DNA from 3 places in the Jeotgalibacillus malaysiensis genome. Region 1 is predicted to be linked to each of the others. Evidence: predicted binding sites of a transcription regulator. Region 1 holds the regulator's gene; each other region holds the start of a gene.

Region 1 (5,168 bases):
CGTGCACGTCGTACTGCTTTCGCAATCGCTGTTACTGCATCTTCCTGACCAATGACGCGGCCGTGAAGTGATTCCTCAAGGTGCAGAAGTTTCTGCGTTTCAGTTTCTGCAAGGCGAGATACCGGTACACCCGTCCATGTAGACACAACGTGTGCGATATCTTCTACCGTCACTTCAGTATTTTCCTGACCCTGCTTTTCTTTCCATTCTTTCTTCGTTTCTTCAAGCTTTTCTTTCGTCTTCTGCTCTGAATCACGAAGAGAAGCTGCTTTTTCAAACTCCTGGCTCTGAACCGCTGCATCCTTTTCTTTACGGATACCTTCAAGCTTCGCTTCAAGCTCCTTCAGATTCGGAGGTGTGGTATATGAACGCAGACGTACTTTTGAGCCTGCCTCATCAATTAAATCAATCGCCTTATCCGGCAGGAAGCGGTCAGAAATATAACGGTCTGACATTTTTACCGCTGCTTCAATCGCTGCATCCGTGATCGATACACGGTGGTGCGCTTCATAACGGTCACGCAGTCCTTTTAAGATCAGCACTGACTCTTCAGCTGTCGGCTCATCCACCTGAATCGGCTGGAAACGACGCTCAAGGGCTGCATCCTTTTCAATATACTTACGGTACTCATCAAGTGTTGTCGCACCGATACACTGCAGCTCACCACGTGCAAGAGACGGCTTCAGAATGTTGGATGCATCAATCGCACCCTCTGCTCCACCTGCACCAATCAGCGTATGAAGCTCATCGATAAACAGAATCACGTTACCTGCCTGGCGAATTTCATCCATCACTTTTTTCAGACGGTCTTCAAATTCACCGCGGTATTTTGTACCCGCAACAACTGTACCCATATCAAGTGTCATGACGCGCTTATCACGCAGGATTTCCGGCACTTCATTTTGTACGATCTGCTGTGCCAGTCCTTCAGCAATTGCTGTTTTACCGACGCCAGGCTCCCCGATCAGTACCGGGTTATTCTTCGTACGACGGCTTAATACTTCAATGACACGCTGGATTTCCTTGCTTCGGCCAATGACCGGGTCAAGGCTTCCTTCACGTGCAATGACTGTGAGGTCACGTGCCAGCCCGTCAAGTGTTGGTGTATTTGCACTTGCATTTGAAGCCTGCTGACCGCCTGCTTCGTTGCTGCCAAGAAGCTGAAGTACCTGCTGGCGTGCTTTATTCAGGCTTACACCTAAATTATTCAGTACGCGCGCTGCCACGCCTTCACCTTCGCGGATTAGACCAAGCAGAATATGTTCAGTTCCTACATAAGAGTGACCAAGCTTACGTGCCTCATCCATTGAAAGCTCAATGACTTTCTTTGCTCTCGGTGTATAGTGAACGCTCGGTGACTGTTCTGTCCCTTTACCAATTAACTCTTCAACTTCTTCCTGAATTTTCGTTGTGCTCAAATTAAGCGTCTGCAGTGCTTTCGCTGCAATGCCCTCTCCTTCACGAACGAGGCCAAGAAGGATATGCTCAGTACCGATATTTGAATGGGAAAGACGGATCGCCTCTTCCTGTGCCAATGCTAATACTTTTTGTGCTCTCTCTGTAAATCGTCCAAACATCATATGTCTGATCCTCCTTTATCTTTACTTACATCCATCTCCAGACGCTCGCGGATCAGCGAAGCCCGCCTGATATCTCTTTCCACAGGACGCAGGAAACCTCCTGCATACTGCTGTAAAAATCCTGGCTGCGTCAAAATCATCAGCTCATTTAAAATGCTTCTCGACACATTTTCAATAAATCCCAGATCAATGCCAAGACGAACATCCGACAGGCACTGTGCCGCTTCCTTAGACTCAATCACGCGGCTGTAACGCAGTGTTCCATAAGACCGGAACACCCTGTCTTCAAGCTGAATCCCTGATGATTTGACCAGCGCTTCCCTGGCTGACTTCTCCTGGGCAATAATCTGATCTACCACGTGCAGCAGGTCCTCAGTAATATCTTCTTCTGACTTACCGAGTGTCGTCTGGTTGGAGATCTGAAAGATGTTACCTAAAGCTTCGCTACCTTCACCGTAAATCCCTCTTGCTACAAGACCAAATTGTCCAATCGCAGGAATAATCCGGTTCATCTGGTGCGTCATCATTAAGCCTGGTAAATGCATCATAACAGATGCACGCAACCCCGTCCCAACATTTGTCGGGCAGGTCGTCAAATACCCGAACTTCTCATCAAATGCATAATCAAAATCCCGCTCAATCGCATCATCTATCTCAAGCGCTTTTCGCAGTGCCTCCTTCAGCTGAAGCCCCGGAAACAGACACTGGATACGCAAATGATCCTCTTCATTGACCATCAGGCTGATATCCTCATCATCTGACAGCCACACAGAAGATGAGCCTGAATCCTCTGCCAGATTCGGACTGATTAAGTGCTTTTCTACAAGCACTCTCTTTTCAAGTCCCTGCAGATCCTCCATTTTAAGCTCCTCAAGCGGATACCCTGCCTGCTGAACTGCAGCACCAACCGCTTCAGCCGTCCACTCAGCTTCCTCTTTTGTGAATACGGTCGGGAACGCATACTGATGATGATTCCGTGCCAGTCTGATTCGTGTAGACAGCACTATTTCTGAATAGGGACCATCCTCATTCATCCAGGAACTGACCGCCTGACTTAAAAACTTCTCAAGACTCATCAGTACTGCCCCCTTCATCACGAATCTCAGCTTCAAGTGAACGGATCTGATCACGAATCTCAGCCGCCTGCTCAAACTCTTCCTGCTCAATTAAAGCTTTCAGATCTGAACGCAGCTCCGTTACTTTCCGCTTCATATGAATCGTACCGCCCTGACGCTCAGGAAGCTTCCCCTGATGAACAGTATTACCGCTATGCAGCCTTTTTAAAATAGGCGGCAGCTGATCTCCGAATGATTCATAACACTGCGGACAGCCAAACTTTCCAATCTTTAAAAACTGATCAAACGTCATCTGACAGCCACTACACTCAACCGTCCGACGCTTCTGCTGCTGAGGCTGACTCTGCTTCATCACAGGTGACACATTCAACAGCCCTGCAAGTAAATGATTAAACGAAAATGCACCATCATCATTCATGAACGCTTCACCCTTATCCTGGGCACACACCTCACACAAATGAATCTCCGACTTCTTACCGTTCACCACATTTTTTAAATGAACAGCAGCAGGCCGCTCCTGGCATTGCTCACACATCATATTCATCACCCCGCGACCTTATTGATATTTTAAAACAGTCAGCATAGCCGTCAGAATCCGTCCTCTTACCTCATCCCTTAAAGGCAAAGGCACATTCAGCGTAGACCGGTCCATCGCACTCAGCATCAGCTTTGCTTCCCGTTTGGAAATCACTTCTTCATCAATTAACCGGAACACTACACTCTCAGCAGCAGCCTGTGAAACAATTGGCTGAAGAATATCGAGAATCTGATCAATCAAATGCGCATGATCATCACTTTTTACTTTTATAATACGTATATACCCTCCGCCGCCACGCTTACTCTCCACAACGTAGCCACTTTCAATCGTAAATCGGGTTTTCATCACATAATTGATCTGAGAGGGCACGCACTGGAAACGCTCAGCAATCTCACTGCGCTTTATTTCCACTATTTCACTCCCACTCTTCTCCAAAACCTCTTTCAAATAGTTTTCAATCACATCAGAAATATTTTTCACATTGCCACCTCCCTCACCTTGACTTTGACTATCTTTGACTATGATTATACAACATAGTTCAGTTTATGTGCAATTGAGGAGCTGGGATACCTTTTATGTAATGGAGGATTTGGTATAGAGGGATGAGCGATGACGGGCGGATGGCGTAGATGCGGGCTAGTGGGCAGACGGGCTTTTCCGATTACATTTGGGGAAATTGAGGTCGGGTTCTCTACATCTCGGGTCAAATTCAGGGATTTCCAAGTCACATCCACTGGCCCATCGGCATTTTCGGGTCACATACTGTAAATTTCAAATCACATTCAACTGATTTTCGGTCGTATCTTTTTGCCTTAAATGCCCTTGGTATCTTGGCATTTTGCACTGGATGCCCTTGAGATTCCAGTTCTTTGCGCGAGATGCCTTTAGGACTTTTTAAAGACAAAAAAAGCCTTCCCACTCAGGGGAAGACTCAGTTTGCCTAGCGACGTCCTACTCTCACAGGGGGAAACCCCCAACTACCATCGGCGCTGAAGAGCTTAACTTCCGTGTTCGGCATGGGAACGGGTGTGACCTCTTCGCTATCATCACTAGACTATAAAGGCTCGCGCCTTCAAAACTGGATACGTTCATCAAAGTAAGGGATTCCGAGAATCAACCTAGTCCAGTTTCAGCTCCTAGCTTTTCGGCTGCTTCACCCTGCCTGTTTGAGACTGACGTCTCATCCATTCAGGATTCCACCAGCTCTCAAAGCTGACCAGTCGCTTCCACTTTCTTATATTGGTTAAGTCCTCGATCGATTAGTATTCGTCAGCTGCACATGTCACCATGCTTCCACCTCGAACCTATCTACCTGATCATCTTTCAGGGATCTTACCACTTGCGTGTGGGAAATCTCATCTTGAGGGGGGCTTCATGCTTAGATGCTTTCAGCACTTATCCCGTCCGCACATAGCTACCCAGCGATGCCATTGGCATGACAACTGGTACACCAGCGGTGCGTCCATCCCGGTCCTCTCGTACTAAGGACAGCTCCTCTCAAATTTCCTGCGCCCACGACGGATAGGGACCGAACTGTCTCACGACGTTCTGAACCCAGCTCGCGTACCGCTTTAATGGGCGAACAGCCCAACCCTTGGGACCGACTACAGCCCCAGGATGCGATGAGCCGACATCGAGGTGCCAAACCTCCCCGTCGATGTGGACTCTTGGGGGAGATAAGCCTGTTATCCCCGGGGTAGCTTTTATCCGTTGAGCGATGGCCCTTCCATGCGGAACCACCGGATCACTAAGCCCGTCTTTCGACCCTGCTCGACTTGTAGGTCTCGCAGTCAAGCTCCCTTATGCCTTTACACTCTTCGAATGATTTCCAACCATTCTGAGGGAACCTTTGGGCGCCTCCGTTACTCTTTAGGAGGCGACCGCCCCAGTCAAACTGCCTGCCTGACACTGTCTCCCACCCGGATTACGGGTGCGGGTTAGAAGTTCAACACAGCGGGGGTAGTATCCCACCAA
Region 2 (5,168 bases), 1.1 Mb from region 1:
AATGATTGCTGCTTAAAAGCAGAATTGTCTGCACTGATCAGGATGAATGGATCACTGTCTTTTTCAAACAGAGTTCTGATCGTCAATATTCAAACAGAAAACGCGGCAATTGCCCGTAGAATTTATACACTGATTAAAAAGAATTATGTCGTGCAGGTGGAACTGCTTGTCCGGAAGAAAATGAGATTGAAGAAAAACAATGTCTATATTGTCAGAATTGCAGAGAAAGCACGTGATATTTTAGAGGACCTGAATATTTTAGGGGAAGGCTTTCAGCTGAATCATGAAGTAACACCTGCAATGATCGGCAAAAAATGCTGTCAGCGCGCTTACTTAAGAGGTGCATTTTTAGCTGGCGGATCAGTCAATAACCCTGAAACCTCATCATACCACCTCGAAATCTTTACAATGTATGAAGAGCATAACGATTCTCTGGCTAATCTTATGAACCAGTTTGATCTGAACGGTAAGACGATTGAACGTAAAAAGGGCTTTATTACTTATCTCAAAGAAGCTGAAAAAATCACTGAATTTTTCAGTCTGATCGGTGCACACCAGGCGCTTCTCCGCTTCGAGGATGTACGGATTGTCAGAGACATGAGAAATTCTGTCAATCGACTTGTGAACTGTGAAACGGCTAATCTGAATAAAACAATTGGCGCAGCACTCAGACAGGTTGAAAATATCCGCTTTATCGAGAGAACAGCGGGCCTTGGGATCCTGCCTGACAAGCTCAGAGAAATCGCTGAACTGAGAGTTGCCTATCAGGATGTTACGTTAAAAGAACTTGGCGAAATGGTCTCCGGCGGCGCTGTCAGCAAGTCCGGGATTAATCACCGCTTAAGAAAAATTGATCAGATTGCTGAAAAGTTGCGCAAGGGTGAAATGGTAGGAAACTAAGTTCAGGAGGAGATCAGATGCAGCAAAAAGAAGTAACAGTCAGGTTAAAAAGTGGATTGCAGGCACGTCCTGCATCCATATTTGTTCAGGAAGCTACAAAGTTTTCTTCAGATGTGTATATTCAGAAAGAAAATAAAAAGGTAAACGCAAAAAGCATAATGGGCTTAATGAGTCTTGCACTCAGCTCAGGTGAAAGCTTTACATTAATCGCAGATGGTGCTGATGAAGAAGCAGCGATGCAAACGCTTGCAGCATATGTAGAAGAAGAGAAATAATCAAAATCCCTTTTCGGTCACACCGAAAAGGGGTTTTTTAAAATGTAACGGTGTTTTAAAGGGAAACATAACTACAATGGCGAAATACATAAAGAAGACAATAAAATAGCCGACCACTCATCAGAGTGATCGGCTGCGTAACGCCCTCGAAGGGAATCGAACCCCTATCTCAAGAACCGGAATCTTGCGTCATATCCATTAAACTACGAGGGCACGCTTTAACGATGCTTTTCTATTATAATAAATGGGTTTTATGAATGCAAGAGAAGTTTTACAGTTACAGTGATGGTTCAGACTTGTACATCATAGGTTCAGATGGGTATGATGAAAGAAAGAAAGAAAAGTCATATTGTTTGACCTTGTTTGACCTTCGTTGTAAGATAACAGTACATATTGTTGCAACACACCATTAGATCGTTAAAGGAGGATTTTTCAATGAATTTAATTCCTACAGTTATTGAACAGACTAACCGCGGTGAGCGTGCATATGACATTTATTCACGTTTGCTGAAAGACCGTATCGTTATGCTTGGAAGCGGAATTGATGACAACGTTGCGAACTCAATCGTATCTCAGCTGCTTTTCCTTGAAGCTGACAATCCGGACAAAGATATCTATCTATACATCAACAGCCCGGGTGGAAGCATCACAGCGGGTATGGCAATCTACGATACAATGCAGTTCATCAAGCCGAAAGTCCACACAATCTGCATCGGTATGGCAGCTTCTATGGGTGCATTCTTACTGGCTGCAGGTGAAAAAGGCCACCGTTATGCACTTCCTAACGCTGAAGTCATGATTCACCAGCCACTTGGCGGTGCACAGGGTCAGGCAACTGAAATTGATATCGCTGCAAAGCGTATCCTGTTCCTGCGCGAAAAGCTGAACAAAATTCTTGCTGAGCGTACTGGTCAGGATTTCGAAACAATCGCGAAGGACACTGACCGTGATAACTTCATGACAGCTGAGCGCGCGAAAGAATATGGTCTGGTTGATCAGATCATGGACCGCAACAAGCTTGCTGAAGATGGTAAATAAGTTTTAAATCAGCCGGTCTCTCTTTGTGAGGGACCGGTTTTATGTTGAGCGATACAGCGGCACACTGGGGACGGAGTTGACTGATCCATTTTTACAATTATTACAAAAATGGATCACTGAACTCCGTCCCCGCTGTACCGCCTAATTCATGTATAACTAACAACCGAGGTGACCCAATGATCGTACACTACTACACCCGCAAAAACTGCGGCTTATGTGAAGAAGGAAAGTTAATGCTAGGTCTTGCGCAGGAGGATCACGGCTTTGAAATTGTTGAGCGTGATATTGATACATCTGACGAATGGACGGAGAAGTATGGGCTGATGATCCCTGTTATAGAAGTTGAAGGGGAAATCATTCAGGCTGGCAATATTGATTTTGTGACAATAAGTAAACGTTTTCAAAAAATGTCTTGACTTTATTTCTTGAAACGTTCTAAGAACCTTGCTATGATTAGAGTTGTAGCAGGGATCTTTTTTTTGGACTGAATGGGACATAATATGTCTATGCGGGACAAAAAATGACCAGGAACACTTCGATGTCAGGATATTGCCGGGCCTTGAAGTGATGTTTCACTGAAAAGGAGCTTTGATATGGCAAACATTATTGACATCCAAAAGCGTCTGGTGCCTGACCTGCTTGATGAGATTCAACTGAAGTACCAGGTTTTGAGGTCAGTCAGGTTTTTACAGCCTGTCGGCAGAAGAAGTCTTGCTCAGTCTCTTGGCATGACAGAGAGGGTATTGAGGAAAGAGGTTGAGCAGTTAAAAGCTCAGGATCTGATCCACATTCATTCATCGGGCATGAGCCTGACGAAGGATGGAATGGAAATCCTTATCCCACTTGAACGCATGATAAATGAGATATCGGGTATAACCTTAATGGAGCATTCATTAAAAGACATGCTGAAAGTCAAAGAGGTTATGATCGTACCCGGGGACAGTGACGATTCGCCGTGGGTGAAGGAAGAGCTTGGACGGGCAGCGATTCAGAGTATGAAGCCTTATGTCGGCACTGACACAGTCATTGCAGTGACCGGTGGTACAACGATGTCTGCAGTAGCGGGCATGCTGACGCCTGACTTTGCCACACCAGAAACATTATTTGTTCCGGCGCGTGGCGGTATTGGTGAGGATGTTCAGAACCAGGCGAATACAATCTGCTCGACAATGGCACTTAAATCCGGTGCGAGGCACAGAGTTTTGTATGTGCCGGATCAGGTCAGCCGTGAAGTGTATGAATCGATTAAGAAAGAACCTGCCATTAAAGAAGTGATGTCACTCATTACTTCAGCAGATATCGTTCTTCATGGAATCGGTGACGCCCATACAATGGCAAAACGCCGCAACACTTCAGAGGATCATTTTCAGACGATTTCTGAAGGACAGGCAGTCGGTGAAGCATTTGGTTATTATTTTGACGTGGAGGGCAATATTGTCCACAAGGTAAAAACCATCGGACTTCAGCTGAAGGACCTGGGCAATGTACCTAACGTATTTGCTGTAGCCGGAGGTCACTCCAAGGCACAGGCAATCCGCGCTTATTTTAAAGGCGCACCACAGACTTCTTCGACACTGATTACAGACGAAGGAGCAGCAAAAGAGCTTTTGAAAGGGTAAGACCTTTTAAAATATATTAAAGCACCATCCCCAAACATTCTAAGGAGGAATTATTCATGACAGTGAAAATTGGAATTAACGGATTTGGACGTATCGGACGTAACGTATACCGTGCAGCACTTAATAACCCGGATGTAGAGGTTGTAGCAGTAAACGACCTTACTGATGCTAATATGCTTGCACACCTTCTACAGTATGACTCAGTTCACGGAAAGCTAGATCAGAAAGTAGAAGTAGATGGAGACGACAACCTTCTTGTTGACGGACACAAAGTGAAAGTTCTCGCTGAACGTGACCCTGCAAACCTTCCATGGGGCGAGCTTGGCGTTGAGATCGTAATCGAATCAACTGGTATCTTCACTAAAGGTGAAGCAGCTGCTAAGCACCTTGAAGGCGGAGCGAAGAAAGTCATTATCTCTGCACCAGCAAGCGGCGAAGATCTTACAGTCGTAATGGGCGTAAATGAAGACAAGTATGATGCAGCAAGCCACAACGTAATCTCTAACGCTTCTTGTACAACGAACTGCCTTGCTCCATATGCTAAGGTTCTTAACGACAAGTTCGGTATCAAGCGCGGTATGATGACGACAGTTCACTCATACACAAATGATCAGCAGATTCTTGACCTGCCACACAAAGACTACCGTCGTGCGCGTGCAGCTGCTGAAAACATTATCCCAACTTCAACTGGAGCTGCAAAAGCAGTATCTCTTGTACTTCCAGAACTTGAAGGCAAGCTGAACGGTATGGCTATGCGTGTACCAACGCCAAACGTATCACTTGTTGACCTTGTAGTTGAACTTAATCAGAATGTAACTGCTGACGAAATCAACGCTGCACTTAAAGAAGCTGCAGAAGGCAACCTTAAAGGAATCCTTGCATACAGCGACGAGCCGCTTGTATCAACTGACTACAATGGCAACACGAACTCTTCAATCGTAGATGGTCTTTCTACTATGGTTCTTGAAGATAACATGGTTAAAGTACTTTCTTGGTATGATAACGAAACTGGTTACTCAAACCGCTGTGTAGACCTAGCTGCTTATATGGCTGAAAAAGGACTGTAAGAAGTCCGGATTTTTAGAGAGTATGATTGGTCTTTCGGCTGGTCATCCCTTATAATAAGAGGGTGAAACGGGGAGCGGGGAATGATCCCCACTCCCTTTTTTCATCCGCTTGCCAATAAATTGAAGGAGGCCTGTATTCAATGAACAAGAAAAGCATGAAAGATGTTGATCTTAAAGGGAAACGGGTATTTTGCCGCGTAGACTTTAACGTGCCGATGAAGGATGGAGAAGTGACAGATGATACGCGCGTGCGTGCAGCCCTTCCTACG
Region 3 (5,168 bases), 1.2 Mb from region 1:
GATACATAACAGAAAAATTGCAGGTATACCATGTTTACTGGTTGAAAATAAGCAGGACGAGAATTCCCCGGTTATTTTTTTCTTTCATGGATTTATGAGTGCGAAAGAGCACAATCTTCACTATGCCTACCTTTTAGCGGAAAAGGGATTTAATGTGGTGCTGCCTGATGCAGCCTATCACGGTGCAAGATCGGATGGTGCTGATGAAATGGTGATGAGCACACGTTTCTGGCAGATTGTTGTCAGATCAATCGAAGAGTTTAATGCAATGAAGCAGGAGCTCGTCGCTAAAGGGTATGTAGAAGAAAATCGAATTGGTGCTGCAGGTACATCCATGGGAGGCATTACGACACTCGGCTCACTGAAACGCTATGACTGGATCCACACAGGGGTCAGCCTGATGGGTTCTCCTGCATATGTAGGATTTGCTAAAGCGCAGATTCAGCACTTCGAAAGAAACGGCCTTAAATTACCGATGAGTAATGAAGAGGTTGATGAACAGCTAAAGGTACTTGAAGCATATGATCTCAGCCTTCATCCCGAAAAACTGGATAACAGACCACTCTTGTTCTGGCACGGGAAGGCTGATACAGTCGTACCTTATGAGCCGACATATGCTTTCTTTAAATCCATTCATCAGTTATACGATAAGAAAGACAATCTGAAATTTATCTCTGAAGAAACAGAAGGACATAAAGTAACCAGAAAAGGATTACTTGAAACAGTTAAGTGGTTTGATCTGCATATGCAATCATGACAGTTTCAGTTAAAGCATTTTTTTGTTATGATAAGTACAAAGCGTTAAAGGAGTGATTGGATGGATCAGGATACAAAAGACAGCATCATGGGTGCCCTTGAACAGGTGATTGACCCGGAGCTTGGAATTGATATCGTAAACTTAGGCCTTGTCTATGATGTATTTATGGACGATGCAGGAAATACAGAAGTAAAAATGACACTGACATCTATGGGTTGCCCGCTGGCACCGGTTATCGTTGACCAGGTTAAAGCAGCACTTGCAGATGTACCGGAAGTAAAAGAAGTAGATGTGAATATTGTATGGAGCCCGCCTTGGAGCAAAGATAATATGTCACGCTACGCTAAAATTGCGTTAGGGATTACGTGATCATACACTCAAAACCGCTGGACCTTTTAATGGGTTCAGCGGTTTTTTGCTGAGCGAGGAGCGGAGGCAGCTGTCGTGGGAGGATCCGTTCAAATAATCCGGTAAACGATTCAATTAATGCGCGCCATGAACCAATTATCAGTAGAAATGAGACATATATCTTATCCTGCAGCAGTGAGGGTTCAATAACACTTACTGATGAACCGATTAAACCTGGAGCCGACACATATATCGGAAGAGGTGAATCAATTAACGACACTCACCACAACCCATTCCCGAGCAATGCAGCTCACATGTTTTGCGCAGACCACTCCCTGGTGTCAGATTGCAGTACTTCCACTCTCTCGAAAATTAAAAAGAGGCTTAGCCATTAACGCAGCCAAACCTCTCACCAATTAAAGTGAAACAATTTTCCTTATTTAACGTACATAAGAAAACCAATCCTTTATGAAATCCACAGTACAAGTAAAACAATTGGACCTACAATCAAACAGTAAATTGCAAAATAAATCAGGTTGCCTTTCGCCATAATATTCATAAACCACTTAAGTGAGAAGTACGAAGCAATGAGTGATGCGATAAACGCCAGCAGGTATGGAAGCCATAAAACTGCAAGGTTATCGTCCTGCAAAAAGTCTGAAAAGCTCAGGATCATACCGCCAAGACTGACAGGTACAAATAACAAAAATGAATACCGCAGTGCCGTTTCCTGATGAATCCCTCTTGCCATTGCCGCAACAATTGTTGCACCACTCCGGCTGATACCCGGGATTAAAGCAATCGCCTGAGCACCACCGATGATCAGTGCATCCTTAACAGACATACCGCTCTCACCACGTTTTCCGCGCAGGTTTCTGATCAGAAATAGTGCGATACCGGTAATCATTAAAGTGATCGCAACGGTTTGAGGCCCTGACAAGCGGGAAATATCATCATCAAACAGCACACCGATCACACCGGCAGGAATTGTCCCGATGATCAGGTACAAAATAAAGTTAAATTCAGTTTTATCTTCAGGCTTTCTTGTTTTTATGTAGCCGAGCCCTCTTGTGATCAGTCGCATGATGTCTTCTCTGAAAACTAGTAGTACAGCGATCAGTGAAGCAGAATTAACCATTAATTCAAATGTGAAGTTGTTTCCTTCAATTTCAATACCCAGAAAATATTGTGCCAGCTGCAGGTGCCCACTGGATGAGATCGGAATCGGTTCAGTAAACCCCTGAAAAAGTCCGAGAAAAGTAAATTTTAATAATATCCACAATTGTTCAATATCCATAAAATCCTCCATTATTTTAGCATCACATGTTTTTAATTTAACCACCCAAAAGGTGAGATGTAAAGTGTTGGTTCTTTACAATTTGATGAAGAGAATGATAAAATATAGGAAAAGGTCAAAGAAGGTCAAAGGAGTGATCAGATGAAACTGGATCAAATGACATACAGTGTTCAAGATGCTTTTGGAGAGGGGAAAGAGCTTGCAGTAAATAGTAAGCATTCCTCTATTGATGTAGAACACGTTTTTGCAGCAATGCTGAATAATGATTTTACAGCACGTCTTCTGACCGGTATCGGGCTGGATGTAGCTGATGTCAAAAGCTATATCTCAGAAAAACTGTCTTCATTCCCTGTCATTCATTCAGAAGGGTACGACCCCGTTTTTGCAAGTGATGTGGGTGCCTGGTTAAAGAAGTCGGAAGAGGTCATGAAAGAATATACAGATGAGTTTCTATCATTAGAACACCTGATGCTTGGTTTAATGAGAATGTCTCATCTGGATATGGTCAAATATTTATTAAAACATAGTGAAGGACCTGATGCTTTAAAGCAGGTCATTGATGAAATCAGAGGGGGAAGAAGAGTGACATCTCAAAATCCTGAAGTAGCATATGAAGCACTGTCCAAATACGGACGTGATTTAGTAGAAGAAGTTAAGAAAGGAAAGATGGATCCGGTGATTGGACGTGATGCTGAGATCAGACATGTCATCAGGATTTTATCCAGAAAAACAAAAAACAACCCTGTGCTGATCGGTGAGCCCGGGGTTGGTAAAACGGCCATTGTTGAAGGACTTGCCCAGCGGATAGTCAGAAAAGATGTTCCGGAAGGACTGAAAGATAAAATTGTCTTTGAACTTGATATGAGTGCACTTGTCGCCGGTGCAAAGTTCAGAGGTGAATTTGAGGAAAGACTGAAAGCCGTACTTGCAGAAGTAAAAAACAGTGACGGGCAGATCATCCTCTTTATTGATGAATTACACACAATTGTCGGTGCCGGGAAAACAGAAGGTGCAATGGATGCAGGAAATATGCTGAAGCCGATGCTTGCCAGAGGGGAAATACACTGTATTGGTGCCACAACATTAAATGAACATAGACAGTATATCGAAAAGGATCCTGCTCTTGAACGCAGATTTCAGCAGGTAATGGTGCAGGAGCCTGACGAAGATGATACAGTATCGATCCTGCGCGGACTGAAAGAACGTTTCGAACTGCATCACGGGGTAAGAATTCACGATAGTGCGATCGTTGCTGCTGCGAAGCTTTCTGAGCGGTACATTACAGACCGTTTTCTGCCGGACAAGGCAATTGACTTAATTGATGAAGCCTGTGCAATGATCAGAACTGAAATTGATTCCATGCCACAGGAATTAGACGAAGCATTCCGCAGAGTCATGCAGCTTGAAATTGAAGAAGAGGCACTTGCAAAAGAAAAAGATCCTGCGAGTATTGAACGGCTGAATAAACTCCGGCTTGAACTTGCTGAACTGAAAGAACAGGCTGAGGTCATGAAAGCAAAATGGGAAGGTGAAAAGAAGTCATTAGTCGTGATTCAGGAGAAAAAAGAAGAGCTGGATAAATTGAGACGTGAGCTTGAAGACGCTGAGAATAACTATGACCTGTCAAAAGCCGCAGAATTGAAGCATGGTCATATTCCAAAGCTAGAAAAGGAAATTACAGCACTTGAAGTTGAAAATGAACAATCACGCGACGAAAACCGTCTGTTAAGAGAAGAAGTTTCTGAAGAAGAGATTGCATCGATTGTAGCGAGATGGACTGGGATTCCGGTCAACAGATTAATAGAAGAAGAGCGTCAAAAACTGTTACGACTAGAAGATACACTTCAGGAAAGAGTAATTGGGCAGCAGGAAGCTGTTGTTGCTGTCAGTGAAGCGGTTCTGAGAGCCCGGGCAGGCATTAAAGACCCTGATCGTCCAATCGGTTCATTTATCTTCCTTGGGCCGACAGGCGTCGGTAAAACAGAGCTCGCAAAATCACTCGCTTTCACACTGTTCGACAGTGAAGATCAAATGGTCAGAATTGATATGTCTGAGTATATGGAAAAGCACGCTGTTTCAAGGTTGATCGGTGCGCCTCCGGGTTATATTGGATATGAAGAGGGAGGTCAGCTTACTGAGGCGGTAAGGAGAAAGCCATACTCAGTTATCCTTCTTGATGAAATTGAAAAAGCACACCCTGAAGTATTTAACATTTTGCTTCAAATGCTTGATGAAGGAAGAATTACTGATTCTAAAGGTCGCACAGTAGATTTTAAAAATACGATTATTATTATGACTTCTAATATCGGTTCCAGTCATCTTCTTGAACAACCCGAAGATATTGAAAAGGCGAGGAAGCTCGTGATGGGGGATCTCCACCGTCATTTCAGACCGGAGCTGTTAAACAGAATGGATGATATCGTCTTATTTAATCCGCTGACAGAAGATCATATGAAAGGCATTGTCTATAAGCTGATCGAAGAATTGCAGGAGCGTTTAGCTGAACAGCACATTACACTTGAACTCTCAGATAAAACAGTCAGCTATATTGCCAAAACAGCCTACAACCCATCCTTCGGCGCAAGACCGCTGAAGCGTTATATCCAGAAGGAAGTAGAAACCCTACTTGCAAAAGAGCTGTTAAAAGGAAATGTACAGTCGCACAGTCATATACTGATCGAGCGTGAAGATGAGCAGTATAGAATTATAAACAAATAAAAAATCATGATCCCTGTATCCGGGGATCATGATTTTTTAATGATGCTC

Evidence for each region. Region 1 encodes CtsR, which represses protease genes until heat stress. Its sites were predicted from a motif close to ATGGTCAATAAAGGTCAAACA; they were not measured.
Region 2: clpP (ATP-dependent Clp endopeptidase proteolytic subunit ClpP) is a predicted target of CtsR. The motif match lies at 1,526-1,546, and genes of this name have one in related genera.
Region 3: clpB (ATP-dependent chaperone ClpB) is a predicted target of CtsR. The motif match lies at 2,514-2,534, and genes of this name have one in related genera.

Annotation. Positions count from the first base shown of each region.
Region 1 covers NZ_CP085252.1:110,093-115,260, reverse strand. The annotation lists gene clpC (ATP-dependent protease ATP-binding subunit ClpC) at 1-1,580, opposite strand, end outside; gene LG330_RS00610 (protein arginine kinase) at 1,577-2,656, opposite strand; gene LG330_RS00605 (UvrB/UvrC motif-containing protein) at 2,646-3,194, opposite strand; gene LG330_RS00600 (CtsR family transcriptional regulator) at 3,213-3,674, opposite strand; rRNA gene rrf (5S ribosomal RNA) at 4,133-4,248, opposite strand; rRNA gene LG330_RS00590 (23S ribosomal RNA) at 4,434-5,168, opposite strand, start outside.
Region 2 covers NZ_CP085252.1:2,567,245-2,572,412, reverse strand. The annotation lists gene whiA (DNA-binding protein WhiA) at 1-900, shown strand, start outside; gene LG330_RS13770 (HPr family phosphocarrier protein) at 918-1,175, shown strand; tRNA gene LG330_RS13765 (tRNA-Arg) at 1,317-1,388, opposite strand; gene clpP (ATP-dependent Clp endopeptidase proteolytic subunit ClpP) at 1,611-2,213, shown strand; gene LG330_RS13755 (glutaredoxin family protein) at 2,390-2,629, shown strand; gene LG330_RS13750 (sugar-binding transcriptional regulator) at 2,807-3,832, shown strand; gene gap (type I glyceraldehyde-3-phosphate dehydrogenase) at 3,889-4,899, shown strand; gene LG330_RS13740 (phosphoglycerate kinase) at 5,040-5,168, shown strand, end outside.
Region 3 covers NZ_CP085252.1:1,338,483-1,343,650, forward strand. The annotation lists gene yjfP (esterase) at 1-757, shown strand, start outside; gene LG330_RS07365 (metal-sulfur cluster assembly factor) at 818-1,126, shown strand; gene LG330_RS07370 (undecaprenyl-diphosphate phosphatase) at 1,572-2,402, opposite strand; gene clpB (ATP-dependent chaperone ClpB) at 2,544-5,120, shown strand; gene LG330_RS07380 (YjzD family protein) at 5,157-5,168, opposite strand, start outside.